Regions from separate parts of the Streptomyces sp. NPDC092296 genome, predicted to be linked through region 1. Evidence: riboswitches for the same ligand, from Rfam matches in the RefSeq annotation. Region 1 holds a riboswitch; each other region holds the start of a gene.

Region 1 (4,648 bases):
GAACTGGGTGTCCTGGGCCTGCCGCTTGGAGCCGGAGATGAGCATCGCCTCATTGGGGGCGGGAACATGCCAGAACAACATAGGGGCTCCTTATCGCGAGATCAGGGAGCGGGGAAGGGCTGGACGACGACGGAGCGGGCCGAGGTGGAGTCCACCACGATGACCCGTACATGCTTGGCGATCGGCGTGTCGGACCAGGCGGCGTACGCCTCCGTCCCGCCGCGCACCGGCAGCAGCACCTCACCCGGGCCGTCCGCCGGGATCGGCACGGTCACCCGGCCGATGGCTCCGACCGGGCTCTGCTCTGCGTCGTCTGCATCGCCCATGGGGTCTTTCTGCCCCGTGAGGCGGTGCCGCAGCACTGCGGAGGGACCGCCGTGTCCCGGCGGAGCGGGGAGGAGGGGGAGGGAGAGAATCGGTCTGCGTGCGGGGATGCCGCCCACGGTCATGGTGCGAACCCGTTCCCGGGGCGTGTGCACCGCCCGGCGTGTCTGCGCGTCGGGGACGCCGCCGGCGGTGGGCCGGCGTGCGGGACGCCCTCACTGGTACACGCTACTCCCGGCGGCCCGAATTGGCGGCGGCGAATCCGCTCGTGATTGCGGGCGGCTCTGGGGTTCGAGCGCGCCGGGCGCCCCGATTTATGTACCTTTTATTCGGTTATCGCAGCCCGGACAGCCGGAATACCGGAGATCCTGCCTTTCCCTACGCTCCGGCCGCCCCCGCAGCGGGGCGGAGGCCGGGCCGGGGCGGGGGCGCGGCGGCATCGGTGCAGGTGCGGTGCGGTGTACGCCACAGGGGGGCTTGTTGACTGGGGGCCGGGGGCGTGATGGGATTTCCGGGCCATACACGGCGGCATTGACGAGGAAGTCCGGTGCGAATCCGGCGCGGTCCCGCCACTGTCACCGGGGAGCACCCCCGACTCCACCAGCCCCGCTGCGGGAGTCGGCCACGGCCGCGAACGTGCGGTTGGAAGGCCCGGGGGTGCGCTGATCCGGGAGCCAGGAGACTCTGGCCGCCGTCACGTCGACCGGGGCGAGGACCCCGAGTGAGGACTTCCGCCATGCGCTCTCCGCATGCCGCGCCGCCGCGGCCTGCCGTCACCGGCCGACCCGTCACCGGCCGACCCGTCGGCCGCCACCCCGGCCCGTCCGCGTGAGCCGCCGCCTGGTCGGCGTCGGCATGGGTCCCGGCGACCCGGAGCTGGTCACGGTGAAGGGCGTACGGGTGCTGCGCGAGGCGCGGTCCGTGGTCGTCCCGGTGATGGACAGCGGCGAGGTCGGCCGCGCCGAGGCCACCGTGCTGCACCACACCGATCCGGGCAAGGTCGTCCGGGTGGTGTTCGCGCTGAACGAGCGGGAGGACCGCGCCCGCCGCGAGGCGGCCTGGGACGCCGCCGGGGAGCGGGTCGCGGCGCTGCTGCGCGAGGCGGGCGAGGACGGCACCGTGGCGTTCGCCACCATCGGCGACCCCAATGTGTACTCGACCTTCACCTATCTGGCCCAGACGGTGCGGCAGGCCGTCCCGGACACCGTGGTGGAGACCGTCCCCGGCATCACCGCCATGCAGGACCTGGCCGCGCGCAGCGGCACCGTGCTGGCGGAGGGCGTCGAGCCGCTCACCCTGGTGCCGGTAACCGCCGGCGCCGCCGTACTGCGGCAGGCGCTGGCCGGGCCGGGCACCGTGGTGGCGTACAAGTTCGGCCGGATCGCCGCCGAGGTCGCCGCCGCGCTGCGGGAGACCGACCGCACCGAGGGCGCGGTGTGGGGCTCCTCGCTGGGCCTGCCGGAGGAGTCGATCCGCCCGGCCGCCGAGCTGGACGGCGCCCCGCAGCCGTATCTGTCCACCCTGATCTGCCCCGCCCGGCGGGACTCCCGAGGGGGAAAGCTGTGACCGGTACGACCAGCGGCAAGGTGACCTTCGTCGGCGCCGGTCCCGGGGCGGCCGACCTGCTGACCTTCCGGGCCGCCCGAGCGATCGGCGCGGCCGACGTGGTGGTCTGGGCGGCCAGCCTGGTGCAGGCCGAGGTGCTGGAGCACGCCCGCCCGGGGGCCCGGGTGCTGGACTCCTCGCTGGTGCCGATGGAGGACGTCCTCGCGGTGTACGAGGAGGCCGCCCGCGACGGCCTCCAGGTGGCCCGCATCCACTCCGGGGACCCGTCGCTCTGGGGCGCGGTGCAGGAGCAGCTGGAGCGCTGCCGGGAGCTGGGCCTGGAGACCGAGATCGTGCCCGGCGTGTCGTCGTTCTCGGCGGTGGCGGCCATCGCGCAGCGGGAGCTGACCGTGCCCGAGGTGGCCCAGTCGGTGATCCTGACCCGGCTCGGCGGCGGCAAGACGCCGATGCCGCCGGGCGAGGAGGTGCGGGAGTTCGCCCGGCACGGCACCACCATGGCGATCTTCCTGTCGGCGGCGCGCAGCGGCCAGCTGGCCGCCGAGCTGCGGGAGGGCGGCTACGCCGAGGAGACCCCGGTGGTGGTCGCGCACCAGGCGACCTGGCCGGAGGAGCTGGTGCTGCACTGCACGGTCGGCACCCTGGAGGCCACCGTCAAGGCGCACAAGCTGTGGAAGCACACCCTGTTCCTGGTCGGCCCGGCGCTGGGCGCCGAGGGCACCCGCTCGCACCTGTACCACCCGGGGCACTTCCACACCTTCCGCAAGGCCGACCGGCGGGCCCGGCGCACCCTGCGCACCGAGGGCGCCGCCGCCCCCGCCCAGCCGGAGAGCTGACCCCGCGCGCCCACACCTCCCGCGCGCCCGCACGCCCGTAGGCCGCACGCCCACCCCCGCCGCTCCCCCGAGAGGAGGGCCGCCCCCGCATGACCAGCCCACCCGCACCGCCCGGCCGCCGCACCGACCCGGGCGGCGGCGCGATCACCGTCCTCGGCCGGGGGCGCCACCCGCTGCCGCCCGAGGACACCGCCACGCTGGCGGCCGCGACCCTGGTCGCCGGTGCCCGCCGCCACCTGGCCGCCGCGCCGCTGCCGCCGGCGGCCCGCCGGGTGGTGCTCGGCCCGCTGGCCCCGGCGCTGGACGCCGTCGCCGCCGAGCTGGCCCGGGGCGGCCGGCCGGTGGTGCTGGCCTCCGGCGACCCCGGGTTCTTCGGGGTCGTACGGGCGCTGGCGGAGCGGTTCGGCCCGGAGCGGCTGGAGGTGCGCCCCGACACCTCGTCGGTGGCGGAGGCGTTCGCCCGGCTCGGGCTTCCCTGGGACGACGCGGTGGTGGTCAGCGCGCACGGCAGGGCCCCGCACACCGCGTACAACGTCTGCCGGGCGCACCGCAAGACGGCCGTGCTGACCGCACCCGGCGCCGGGCCCGCCGAACTCGCCGCCGCGCTGCTGCGCACCCCCGGCATCGAGCGGCGGCTGATCGTCGCCTCGGACCTGGGCGGCCCCGGTGAGGCGGTCGAGGAGCTGGACCCGGCCGAGGCCGCCGCCCGCGACTGGCCGGCCGTCAACCTGGTGCTCTGCCTGGCCCCCGGCGGCGGGCTGGGCCCGATGCGCGCGCTGGCCGGGGCACCAGGCACGCCGGACGGCTGGGCGCTGCCGGAGGCGGCGTTCGAGCACCGCGACTCGATGGTCACCAAGGCGGAGGTCCGGGCGCTGGCGCTGGCCCGGCTGGGGCCGCGCACCGGCGAGCTGGTCTGGGACGTCGGCGCGGGCAGCGGCTCGGTGGCGGTGGAGTGCGCCCGGTTCGGCGCCGCCGCCGTCGCGGTGGAGCAGGACGCCGACGGGGTGGCCCGCATCCGGGCCAACGCCCGCGCGCACGGCGTGGACGTCTCGGTGGTGCACGGCCGGGCGCCTGGGGCGCTGGCCGGGCTGCCCGCCCCGGACGCGGTCTTCGTCGGCGGCGGCGGTGGCGACCTGCCCGCCGTGGTCGCCGCCTGCGCCAGCCGGGCCCGCCGCACCGTCGTCGTCACGCTGGCCGCGCTCGACCGGGTGCCCGCCGTACGGGAGGCGCTGACCGCCGCCGGGCTGACCTGCGACGGCGTCCTGCTCCAGGCCTCCCGGCTGGCGCCGCTGCCCGGCGGGGTCAGCCGGCTGGCTGCGGCCAACCCGGTCTTCGTGCTCTGGGGCCGCCGCCCCGCCACCGACCCGCACCCCCACCCCCGACCCGCCGCCGAGCGCGGGCACCACCCCGCCCCAGGAGGCACCCACCCGTGATCGGACTGATCGCCGCCACCGCCGCCGGCCGCCGCGCCGCCGCCGAGCTGGCCGCCGCGTGGCCCGGCCGCACCACCGCGTACGACGGCCCGGTGGCCGACGCCGTGCGCGCCGCCTTCGCCGAGTGCGAGCAGTTGGTGTGCTTCCTGGCCACCGGCGCGACCGTACGGCTGGTCGCCCCGCTGCTGGCCGGGAAGGCCGCCGACCCCGGCGTGGTCTGCGTGGACGAGGGCCGCCGCTTCGCGGTGGCGCTGCTGGGCGGCCACGGCGGCGGGGCCAACGCGCTGGCCGGTGAGGTCGCCGGGGTGCTCGGCGGGCAGCCGGTGGTGACCACGGCCACCGACGCCACCGGCGTCCCGGGGCTGGACACCCTGGGGCTGCCGGTGGAGGGCGCGGTGGCGGCGGTCTCCCGGGCGATCCTGGACGGCTCCCCGGTACGGCTGGCCGCCGACCGCCCGTACCCGCTGCCCGCGCTGCCGCCCTGCGTCCGCG
Region 2 (4,648 bases), on a different contig from region 1:
CGCCGCACCGGCAGCGACCGCACCGGCGGCGACCGCTCCGCCGCCGACCGTTCGGGCAGTGGCCGCTCCGGCGGCGACCGCTCCTCCTTCGCCGCCTGAGCACCGGACCCGGTCGGACGACCGGAGCAGCACGCCGCGCCACCCGGGGCGGACCGGTGACCCCGGCCCGCCCCGGCGCCCCACCCGTACCGCGCCACAAGCCAACCGAGGAAGGCGCCCCCGTGCTCACCATGTCCACCCCGCCGGCCCTGTCCGGCGACGCCACCGCCACCGAGGCCGCCACCCCGGCCGGCCTCCAGATCAGCGACGACGTCATCGTCGACACCGCGCTGGACATCCTGAACAGCGCCCACGTCGACTACCTGCTGGTACGCGGCGACGACGGCCGCTGCGCCGGGGTCCTCACCCGGGCCCAGCTGGCCCCGTACCGCACCCGCTCCTGGTACACCGAGCGCATCCGCGTCCGGGACATCGTCCACGACCGGGGCCCCTACCCGGGCCCCCGCACGCCGCTGGCCGCGGCGGTCGGCGCCATGCACACCCGGTCGCTGCCGGCCGTGCCGGTGCTGGACGAGGACGGCTGCGTCCTGGGCGTGCTGACCCTCGCCGTGCTGCGGACGGCCCCGGCCGCCCCCGCCGCCGGGCAGGGCGTGGCCGCGTAGCCGGGGAGCCGCACCCGGCGCGCCGGGTACGGCCGCCCGAGCCCCCGGCGGGCTCGGGCGGTCCGGCCTGCCCCGACGGCGCCGGGTCTTCGGCGGGACCTTCCGCAACTCTCCAGTAGCGTGATGGACATGAGTCACCCGCACCCCGAACTGGGACCCCCGCCCCCGCTGGCCGACGGCGCCCTGCGCATCATCGCGCTGGGCGGACTGGGCGAAATCGGCCGTAACATGACCGTCTTCGAGCACGCCGGACGCCTGCTCATCGTCGACTGCGGCGTGCTGTTCCCCGAGGAGAACCAGCCCGGGGTGGACGTGATCCTCCCCGACTTCACCGCGATCCGCGACCGGCTGGACGACATCGAGGCCATCGTCCTCACCCACGGCCACGAGGACCACATCGGCGGCGTGCCGTACCTGCTGCGCGAGCGCTCCGACATCCCCGTGGTCGGCTCCAAGCTCACCCTGGCCTTCCTCCAGGCCAAGCTGAAGGAGCACCGCATCACCCCCCGCACCGTCCGGGTCCGCGAGGGCGACCGCCGCCGGTTCGGCCCCTTCGACTGCGAGTTCGTCGCGGTCAACCACTCCATCCCGGACGGCCTGGCGGTTGCGCTGCGCACCCGGGCCGGGCTGGTGCTGCACACCGGCGACTTCAAGATGGACCAGTTCCCGCTGGACGAGCGGATCACCGACCTGCGTGCCTTCGCCCGGTTGGGCGAGGAGGGCGTCGACCTCTTCCTGGTCGACTCCACCAACGCCGAGGTCCCCGGCTTCAGCATCTCCGAGCGCGACCTCGCGCCCGCCATCGAGCAGGTGTTCCGCACCGCGCCGCGCCGGGTGATCGTCTCCAGCTTCGCCAGCCATGTGCACCGCATCCAGCAGGTGCTGGACGCCGCCCACCAGCACGGCCGCAAGGTCGCCTTCGTCGGCCGCTCCATGGTCCGCAACATGGGCATCGCCCGGGAGCTCGGCTACCTCAAGGTCCCGCCGAACCTGCTGGTCGACCACAAGGAGCTGGACGGGCTGCCCGACAAGCAGGTCACCCTGATCTGTACCGGCTCCCAGGGCGAGCCGATGGCCGCGCTGTCCCGGATGGCCAACCGCGACCACATCATCCGGATCGGCAAGGGCGACACCGTCCTGCTGGCCAGCTCGCTGATCCCGGGCAACGAGAACGCCATCTACCGCGTCATCAACGGCCTCACCCGCTGGGGCGCGCACGTGGTCCACAAGGGCAATGCCAAGGTCCACGTCTCCGGGCACGCCAGCGCCGGTGAGCTGGTCTACTGCTACAACATCATCCGGCCCCGCCATGTGATGCCGGTGCACGGCGAGTGGCGCCATCTGCGGGCCAACGCCGACCTGGCCATCCGGACCGGGGTGGAGCCCGACCGCGCGCTGATCGCGGAGGACGGCGTGGTGGTCGACCTGGTCGACGGGCGCGCCTCCCTGACGGGCAAGGTGCCGGCCGGGTACGTGTACGTCGACGGCATGACCGTCGGCGGCGCCACCGAGGCGTCGCTGAAGGACCGCCGCACCCTGGCGGAAGAGGGTGTCATCACCGTCATCGCCATCGTGGACGCCGACACCGGCGCGCTGGCCGAGGCTCCCGACTTCCTGGCGCGCGGCTTCGTCCACGACGACACCACCTTCGAGCCGGTCATCCCGGTGATCGAGAAGGCCCTGGCCAACGCCGCGCAGGAAGGGATCGGCGAGGCCCACCAACTGGAGCAGCTCATCGTCCGGGCCGTCAGTTCCTGGGCCTGGCGGGCGCACCGCCGCAAGCCGATGATCATCCCGGTCATCATCGACGCCTGAGTCCCGGGTTCGCCGGGGGCGCGCGGCTCGGTGAGGTCGGGAACCTGAGCGCACCGTCGGGTGGGCGCAGCCGGTGCCGGACGCGTCCGCCCGGCGGCCGTCACCGTGTCCGGGTGCGACACGCCCCACCGCCCGGGGGGCCGACCGTGCCTTCTGACCGGACCCGTACGGCTGTCCGCAGACCCAACCGGTCGCTCCGCCGCGCCCACCGCCGGTGCCGCCGCCCTCGGCACCGGCGGAGCGACCCACCGGCTCACCCTCGCGGCCGACGACACCGCCACCCCCCGAGGCCCAGGTGTCGGTGGGTGCGGACTCCGTCCGGGCGGCTGACCCCCACTGGGCCAACCCCTACTGGGCCGCCCTTCGCCGGGCCGGCCCGCGCGGGTCGGCCCGGCCAGGTCTCATTCCCCCGTCCGCACTATGGACAACGACCCTCCTCGGCTTGATCGAGCGCCTAGGCTGGCGGTTGCAGCTGGTTCGCCCTGTCCGCCAGGCAGGCGCGTCGCAAGAGGGAACCCGGTGGGAATCCGGGACTGCCCCGCAGCGGTGAGCGGGAACGACCGCCGTCATACGCACTGGGCCCACCGGGTCTGGGAAGCGACGGCCAGTAGGAGCCTCGACCCCACGAGACGTGCCCGCGAGTCCGAAGACCTGCCACTGCCCGCGTGCGGCCACGCACGCGGAGATCCCGGTGACCTCGTGGGCGGGTCGGCGTACACAGGCAGGGCACACCAGGCAGGGCACCCGCGCGACGCGGCCCGCCGGGTCTGCCGTTCCTTCGCACCCTTCGCGCCCTTCGAACCGACCCGGGGTCGGTAGGGAGACATGCTCGCGAAGGAGAGTCCATGACCAGCAAGTCCGCAGCCGCGGCAGCACGGGCCACCGTGTACGGCTACCCCCGCCAGGGCCCCGACCGGGAGCTCAAGAAGGCCATCGAGGGCTACTGGAAGGGCCGGCTCACCGCCGACGCCCTCCGGGAGACGGCGGCCGACCTGCGCCGGTCCAACTGGCGGCAGCTCGCCGACGCGGGCATCCACGAGGTGCCCACCGGTGACTCCTCGCTCTACGACCACGTGCTGGACACCACGGTCGCCGTCGGCGCGATCCCCGCCCGCCACCGCGCGGCGGTCGACGCCGACCCGCTGGACGGCTACTTCGCCATGGCCCGTGGCACCCAGGACGTGGCGCCGCTGGAGATGACCAAGTGGTTTGACACCAATTACCACTACTTGGTGCCCGAACTCGACCCCGACACCGTCTTCACCGCGAACCCGGCCAAGCAGGTGGGCGAGCTGACGGAAGCCCTGGCGCTGGGCCTCACCGCCCGCCCGGTGCTGGTCGGCCCGGTCAGCTATCTGCTGCTGGCCAAGCCCGCCCCCGGCGTCGCGGAGGACTTCCAGCCGCTCACCCTGCTGGACCGGCTGCTCCCCGTCTACGCCGAGCTCCTGGCCGACCTGCGCGCCGCCGGCGCCGAGTGGGTACAGCTGGACGAACCCGCGCTGGTGCAGGACCGCACCCCGGCCGAGCTGGATGCCGCCGCCCGCGCCTACCGCGAGCTGGGCGGCCGCACCGACCGGCCCAGGCTGCTGGTCGCCTCGTACTTCGACCGCCTCGGTTCGGCGCTGCCCGTGCTCGCCAAGGCCCCGGTCGACGGCCTGGCGCTGGACTTCACCGGCCCGGCCGCCGCCAACCTGGAGGACCTGGCCGCCGCCGGCGGACTGCCCGGTAAGCGCCTGGTCGCCGGCGTGGTCGACGGCCGCAACGTCTGGATCAACGACCTGGGGAAGTCGCTCGCCACCCTGGCGACCCTGCTCGGTCTGGCCGACCGGGTGGACGTGGCCGCCTCCTGCTCGCTGCTGCACGTCCCGCTGGACGCCGCCGCCGAACGCGACCTCGACCCGCAGATCCTGCGCTGGCTCGCCTTCGCCCGCCAGAAGACCGCCGAGATCGTCACCCTGGCCAAGGGGCTGACCCAGGGCACCGACACCATCGCGGCCGAACTCGCCGCCAACCGCGCCGACCTCGCCTCCCGCGCCGACTCCCCGCTCACCCGCGACCCGGCGGTCCGCGCCCGCAGCGCGGCCGTCACCGACGCCGACACCCGCCGCTCCCAGCCGTACCAGCAGCGGGCCACCGCCCAGCAGGCTCGGCTGCGGCTGCCGCTGCTGCCG
Region 3 (4,648 bases), on a different contig from region 1:
GCCGGGGTCGTGCAGATGCAGGTCGACGCCGACGCCGTGCCGCTCCGCGAGCCCGAAGACGATGTCGAGCTGCGCGTCGGCGTCGCCGTCGAAGCCCTGGGGATCGAGGCCCCCGACGAGGTCGGCGCCGTCGCGCAGCGCCGCGTCCAGCAGGTCGGGGACGCCCGGTGCGCTGACCACTCCGCTCTGCGGGAAGGCCACGAGCTGGAGGGAGATCAGGTCGCCCACCCGTTCGCGGACCTCCAGCAGCGCGTGCAGGTTGGCCAGGCGGGAGTGGGGGTCGATGTCGACATGGGAGCGGGTGTGCCCCGTGCCGTGGCCGACCATGCGGTGGACCAGCGCCTGGGCGCGCTCGGTGACCGGGGTGGTGAGGCGCTGCCGGGCGTCGAGTTCGGCCGCCACCCGTTCGCGGACGCTGCTGCCGCCGGTGTGGGGCTGCCAGGGCGCTCCGAGGAAGGTCTTGTCCAGATGGGAGTGGCCGTCCACCAGGGCGGGGAGCAGCAGTGCTCCCGCCAGCTCGATCCGGCCCCGGTCGGGGGCGGTGGGCGGGCCGGTGGGCGAGCCGCGGTCCGAGCTGCGCTCCGAGCTGCGGCCCGTGCCGCGATCGTGGACGGCCGCGATGCGGCCGTCACGCAGGGACACGTCCGCGCGCCGGCCGTCGGGCAGGGTGACATCGGCCAACACGGTGGGGTGTGCGGGGGTGCTGTGCATGGGTTTTCCGAACGCATGAGGGATCGGGCAGCCGCTCGGCGGACGCACGCACTGTGGCGGTTCCGCCGACCGGGGACCCGAGGGCACGCACAAGCTACTTGGTATACCAAATACCAGGCAAGGGGTTCTTTCCCCTGGTGGGCACTAGGATGATCCGCAGAAGGGCACCACGGTGGGCAGCGGGAAGGCGCAAGATGGCGGAGACCGGGTGGGGCACCAGCATCGGGGCCGGGGACAGATCCCTGCGCGATCAGGTGTACGAGGCGCTTCGCGAGCGGATCATCGAGGGGCAGCTCGAACCCGGCCGGCGGGTGGTCGAACGCAACCTCGCCGCCGAGTTCGAGGTCTCCCGCATCCCGGTGCGCGAGGCCATGCAGCGGCTGGAGACCGAGGGCTTCCTCATCACCCGGCCCCGGCGCGGCACCACCGTCTCCCAGGTCGGGGTGGCGGACACCGCGCACTTTTTCGACGTCCGCGAGACCCTGGAGGCACTCGCCGCCGAGCTGGCCGCACGGCACGCCGACCCGGCCGGGCTGCGGCGGCTGGAGCAGCTGCTCGGGCGCGCCCGCCGGGCCGCCGAGCGCGGCCGGGCCCGCGATGTCGCGGCCCTCAACGCCGACTTCCACCGCCAGATCGTCGTCCTGTCCGGGAACCCGCTGCTCCAAAACCTGATGCAGCCACTGGACGGACGGCTGCACCGGCTGTTCCGGCTCACCGCCGAGCCGGGGGACGCACCGCTGATGTGCGGTGAGCACGAGGAGCTGTTCCAGGCCCTGCGGTCGGGCGACCCGCAGACCGCCGCGCACCTCGCCCGACGCCATGTGGCCAACACCCGTGCGGCGGCCCTGGAGGTCCTGGCCGCCCGCGCCGCAGCCGAGGAGCAGCGGCCCCCGGCTGCCGGGCGGTAGGGCACGGCGGGGGCGGGCCGACCGGGGCGCTGCCGGGCCAGCTGCTGGTGGCGAGCAGGCTGCGGTAGACGGTCCGGGCGTTCTTGCCGGTGTCGCCGCCGGGGGTGATGTCCACGGCGGCCGTACCGGCGGCGGCGAGGGCACTGAACGCCCACTCGTTGGAGAGCCCGCCGCCCGCGTAACCGCCGTCGGGCCCCTGAAGGGACTTCAGATAGGCGACACCGTTGGCGGTGGAGGTGGCGATCTGCGCCGGGGTGGAGGTGGCGCCGGCCGGTGCGGTGCTCAGCAGGAGGGCGCCGACGGCCAGCGGTACGGCGGTGGCCAGGGCTCGGGACCTGCGCGCGGTGGTGCGCACGCTCATGGGAAGGGCTCCTTGGGTAGGGGCGGCAGCGCGCCCCTGGCCCGGTGGGCCGCTGCGGACCACCCCGTGCCGAGGCGGTAGCCGCCCGATCGCGTGGCCAGGCTTCCGCGGATGCAGCGCCGCCGGGCGGGTGATCGGGCTCGGTCGGCTCGGGAGGAGCCGCCCATACCGTTGCGCGTCAGCCCCGGATTCACACCGGGTTCCCCCACGCGGCGACAGGGCGAGCGTAGGTGGCGGACGACCGCGGCGTAAGGGGGCCTGACGGGGTGACAAAAGGCGACCGTGGGCGCCGTTGACGGGAGACCGGACGGCGTGGTCACATAAAACGCATTTTCGATTCAGCGACCAGGGGAAGCCGGTCCAAGTCCGGCGCTGACCCGCAACCGTAGGCCCTCCGTGAGGCGGGCGAGCCGGATTACCTGCGCTGAACTGCAAGTCACGCTCGCCGTCGAGGACTACGGCACGGACGACCGGTCGGCATACCCCGCGCAGCCGTCCGCCCTTCCGCGGCCTGCCCTCCCCGCCGGCCGGACCGAGGGGCACCGTGCTTCGACCCGTCAGACGCGGCCGCAGGCAGCCGCGCGCCATCGCCCTGTTCAGCGCCGCCGCGCTTGTCGTCGGCACCCTGACCACCGGTCTGCTGTCGGCCGCCGGTACCGCGCACGCCGACCCGATCGGTGGCTGCACACCCACCAGCGGCGCGATCGTCGCCGTGGACTTCGGCCACTGGGGCGGCCCGGTGGCCCGGGGCTGCGACGCGCACCCCACCACCGGGATGAACCTGCTGCACAACGCCGGGTTCACCACCACCGGCACCGTGCACGACGGCCCCGGCTTCATCTGCCGGATCGGCAGCGACGCCTTCGACGGCGGCGCCCAGTACCCGACCCCGGCCGATGAGCCCTGCGTACTGACGCCGCCCGCCAACGCCTACTGGTCGTTCTGGATCGCCCCGGCCGGGCAGCAGAGCTGGACGTACTCCCCGCTGGGCGCGCTGAGCGACCACCCGAAGGACGGCGAGGTCGAGGCCTGGGTGTTCGGCCCGACCGACCTCGGCGGTACGACCGGCGGCCCGTCCTTCACTCCCGACTCCGTCCGCGCCCAGGGCACCGCGACCACCCCGCCCACCACGCCACCCACCACGCCGCCGACCACCCCGCCGGTGACCCCCGGCGGCGGTACGGCGGACGTGGACGCCGCCGCCCGGTGGCTCACCGAGCAGCTCACCGACGGTGACCACGTCTTCGACGGCTTCGGCACGGACTACGCGGCCACCGCCGGGGTCGGCCTCGCGCTCGCCGCAGCCGGCGGCCCGGACAGCACCGTCCGCGCGATCGACGGCTTCCTGACCGAGCACATCACCGACTACCTCTTCCCCGACCCCACCGTGACCGTGCCCAGCCCGGCCGCCGCCGCGAACCTGGCCCTGCTCACCGAGGTGCTGGGCGGCGACCCGACCTCGGTCGCCGGTCGCGACCTGCTCGCGGACCTCACCGACCATGTGTGCGAGTCGGTCGGCAGCCTCGGCAACTGCACCGCCGCCGGCGACTTCTACGGCGCCTTCTCACCCGGCACCCAGGCCCGCGCCCTGCTCGCCCTGGCCCGGGGCGGCGTCACCCCGCCGGCCTCGGCCGTCGACCGGCTCACCGGCATGCAGTGCGCCGACGGCGGCTTCTCCGGCTCGATGCTCTCCACGGGCGAGCGGTGCGACTCCGACCCGTCCGCGACCGCCGAAGCCGTCCTCGCGCTGGCGAAGCTCCCCGGCACCGGCGAGGCGCCGGCCAAGGCGACGGCGTACCTGATCGGCCGGCAGTCCGCCGACGGCGGCTACCTGCCGTACGAGGGCGCGCCGACCGGCGACACCGGCTCCACCTCCGAAGCCGCGCAGGCGCTGGCCGTCCTCGGCCGGTCCGCCGAGGCCGCCGCCGCCCGCGACTGGGTGGCCGCCCGGCAGACCGGCAGCGGCGGCTTCGCGGGGGACGGCTCCGAGGGCGCCGAGGCGGACCTGTACGCCTCGACCACAGCCGTACTCGCCGTCACCGGCACCGACCCGGGCAGCCTCACGTACGGCACGCAGCCGCCCACCACCCCGCCCACCAGCCCGGTGACCACCCCGCCGCCCACCACGCCCACCACGCCCGCCACGACCCCGCCCACCACCCCCGCCACGACCCCGCCCAGCACGCCGAGCACGCCCGCCGGGGCCACCCCCGACCTGACCAAGGGCGTCGCCTACCTCATCGACCGGGGCAACCTGGTGGACGGCCACTACTACGAATCCGGCGTGGGCGGCGACCGCACCGGCTTCGCCGACTTCGGGCTGACCATCGACGGCGTCCTCGCCCTCGCGGCCACCGGCGGCGCCGACCCCACCCTGAGCGGCATCACCGACTTCCTCCAGCACGGCAAGGACGGCACCGGGCGCGACATCGACGCCTGGACGCTGATCGGCACCCCGTACGCCCAGGGCGGCTCGCTCGCCAAGGAGGCACTGGCGGCGGAGGTCACCGGCAACGACCCCCGGGCCTTCGGCGGCCATGACCTGATCGCCGCCCTCGGCAGCACGGTCTGCGCCAAGGCCGACCCGGCCGCCGGCTGCGCGGCCAAGGGCAACTACGCCTACGCCCTGTCCGTCTTCTCGCAGTCCCTCGGCGTCATCGCCCAGCTT

What was found. A riboswitch is a leader RNA that binds a small molecule or an ion and turns the genes downstream of it on or off. The one in region 1 is predicted to bind cobalamin.
Region 2: another riboswitch for cobalamin. It lies ahead of metE (5-methyltetrahydropteroyltriglutamate--homocysteine S-methyltransferase); the one in region 1 lies ahead of cobI (precorrin-2 C(20)-methyltransferase).
Region 3: another riboswitch for cobalamin. It lies ahead of ACIQGZ_RS28115 (prenyltransferase/squalene oxidase repeat-containing protein); the one in region 1 lies ahead of cobI (precorrin-2 C(20)-methyltransferase).

Annotation. Positions count from the first base shown of each region.
Region 1 covers NZ_JBIVRB010000010.1:54,328-58,975, reverse strand. Annotated here, with positions in the region: gene ACIQGZ_RS20990 (SPFH domain-containing protein) at 1-81, opposite strand, end outside; gene ACIQGZ_RS20985 (hypothetical protein) at 102-326, opposite strand; cobalamin riboswitch at 856-1,009, shown strand; gene cobI (precorrin-2 C(20)-methyltransferase) at 1,153-1,890, shown strand; gene cobM (precorrin-4 C(11)-methyltransferase) at 1,887-2,723, shown strand; gene cbiE (precorrin-6y C5,15-methyltransferase (decarboxylating) subunit CbiE) at 2,813-4,156, shown strand; gene cobJ (precorrin-3B C(17)-methyltransferase) at 4,153-4,648, shown strand, end outside.
Region 2 covers NZ_JBIVRB010000002.1:346,397-351,044, forward strand. Annotated here, with positions in the region: gene ACIQGZ_RS09155 (DEAD/DEAH box helicase) at 1-99, shown strand, start outside; gene ACIQGZ_RS09160 (CBS domain-containing protein) at 231-662, shown strand; gene ACIQGZ_RS09165 (ribonuclease J) at 792-2,477, shown strand; cobalamin riboswitch at 2,951-3,134, shown strand; gene metE (5-methyltetrahydropteroyltriglutamate--homocysteine S-methyltransferase) at 3,323-4,648, shown strand, end outside.
Region 3 covers NZ_JBIVRB010000021.1:59,929-64,576, reverse strand. Annotated here, with positions in the region: gene ACIQGZ_RS28130 (amidohydrolase family protein) at 1-711, opposite strand, end outside; gene ACIQGZ_RS28125 (GntR family transcriptional regulator) at 906-1,619, shown strand; partial or broken gene ACIQGZ_RS28120 (hypothetical protein) at 1,639-1,980, opposite strand; cobalamin riboswitch at 2,109-2,186, opposite strand; cobalamin riboswitch at 2,274-2,422, shown strand; gene ACIQGZ_RS28115 (prenyltransferase/squalene oxidase repeat-containing protein) at 2,525-4,648, shown strand, end outside.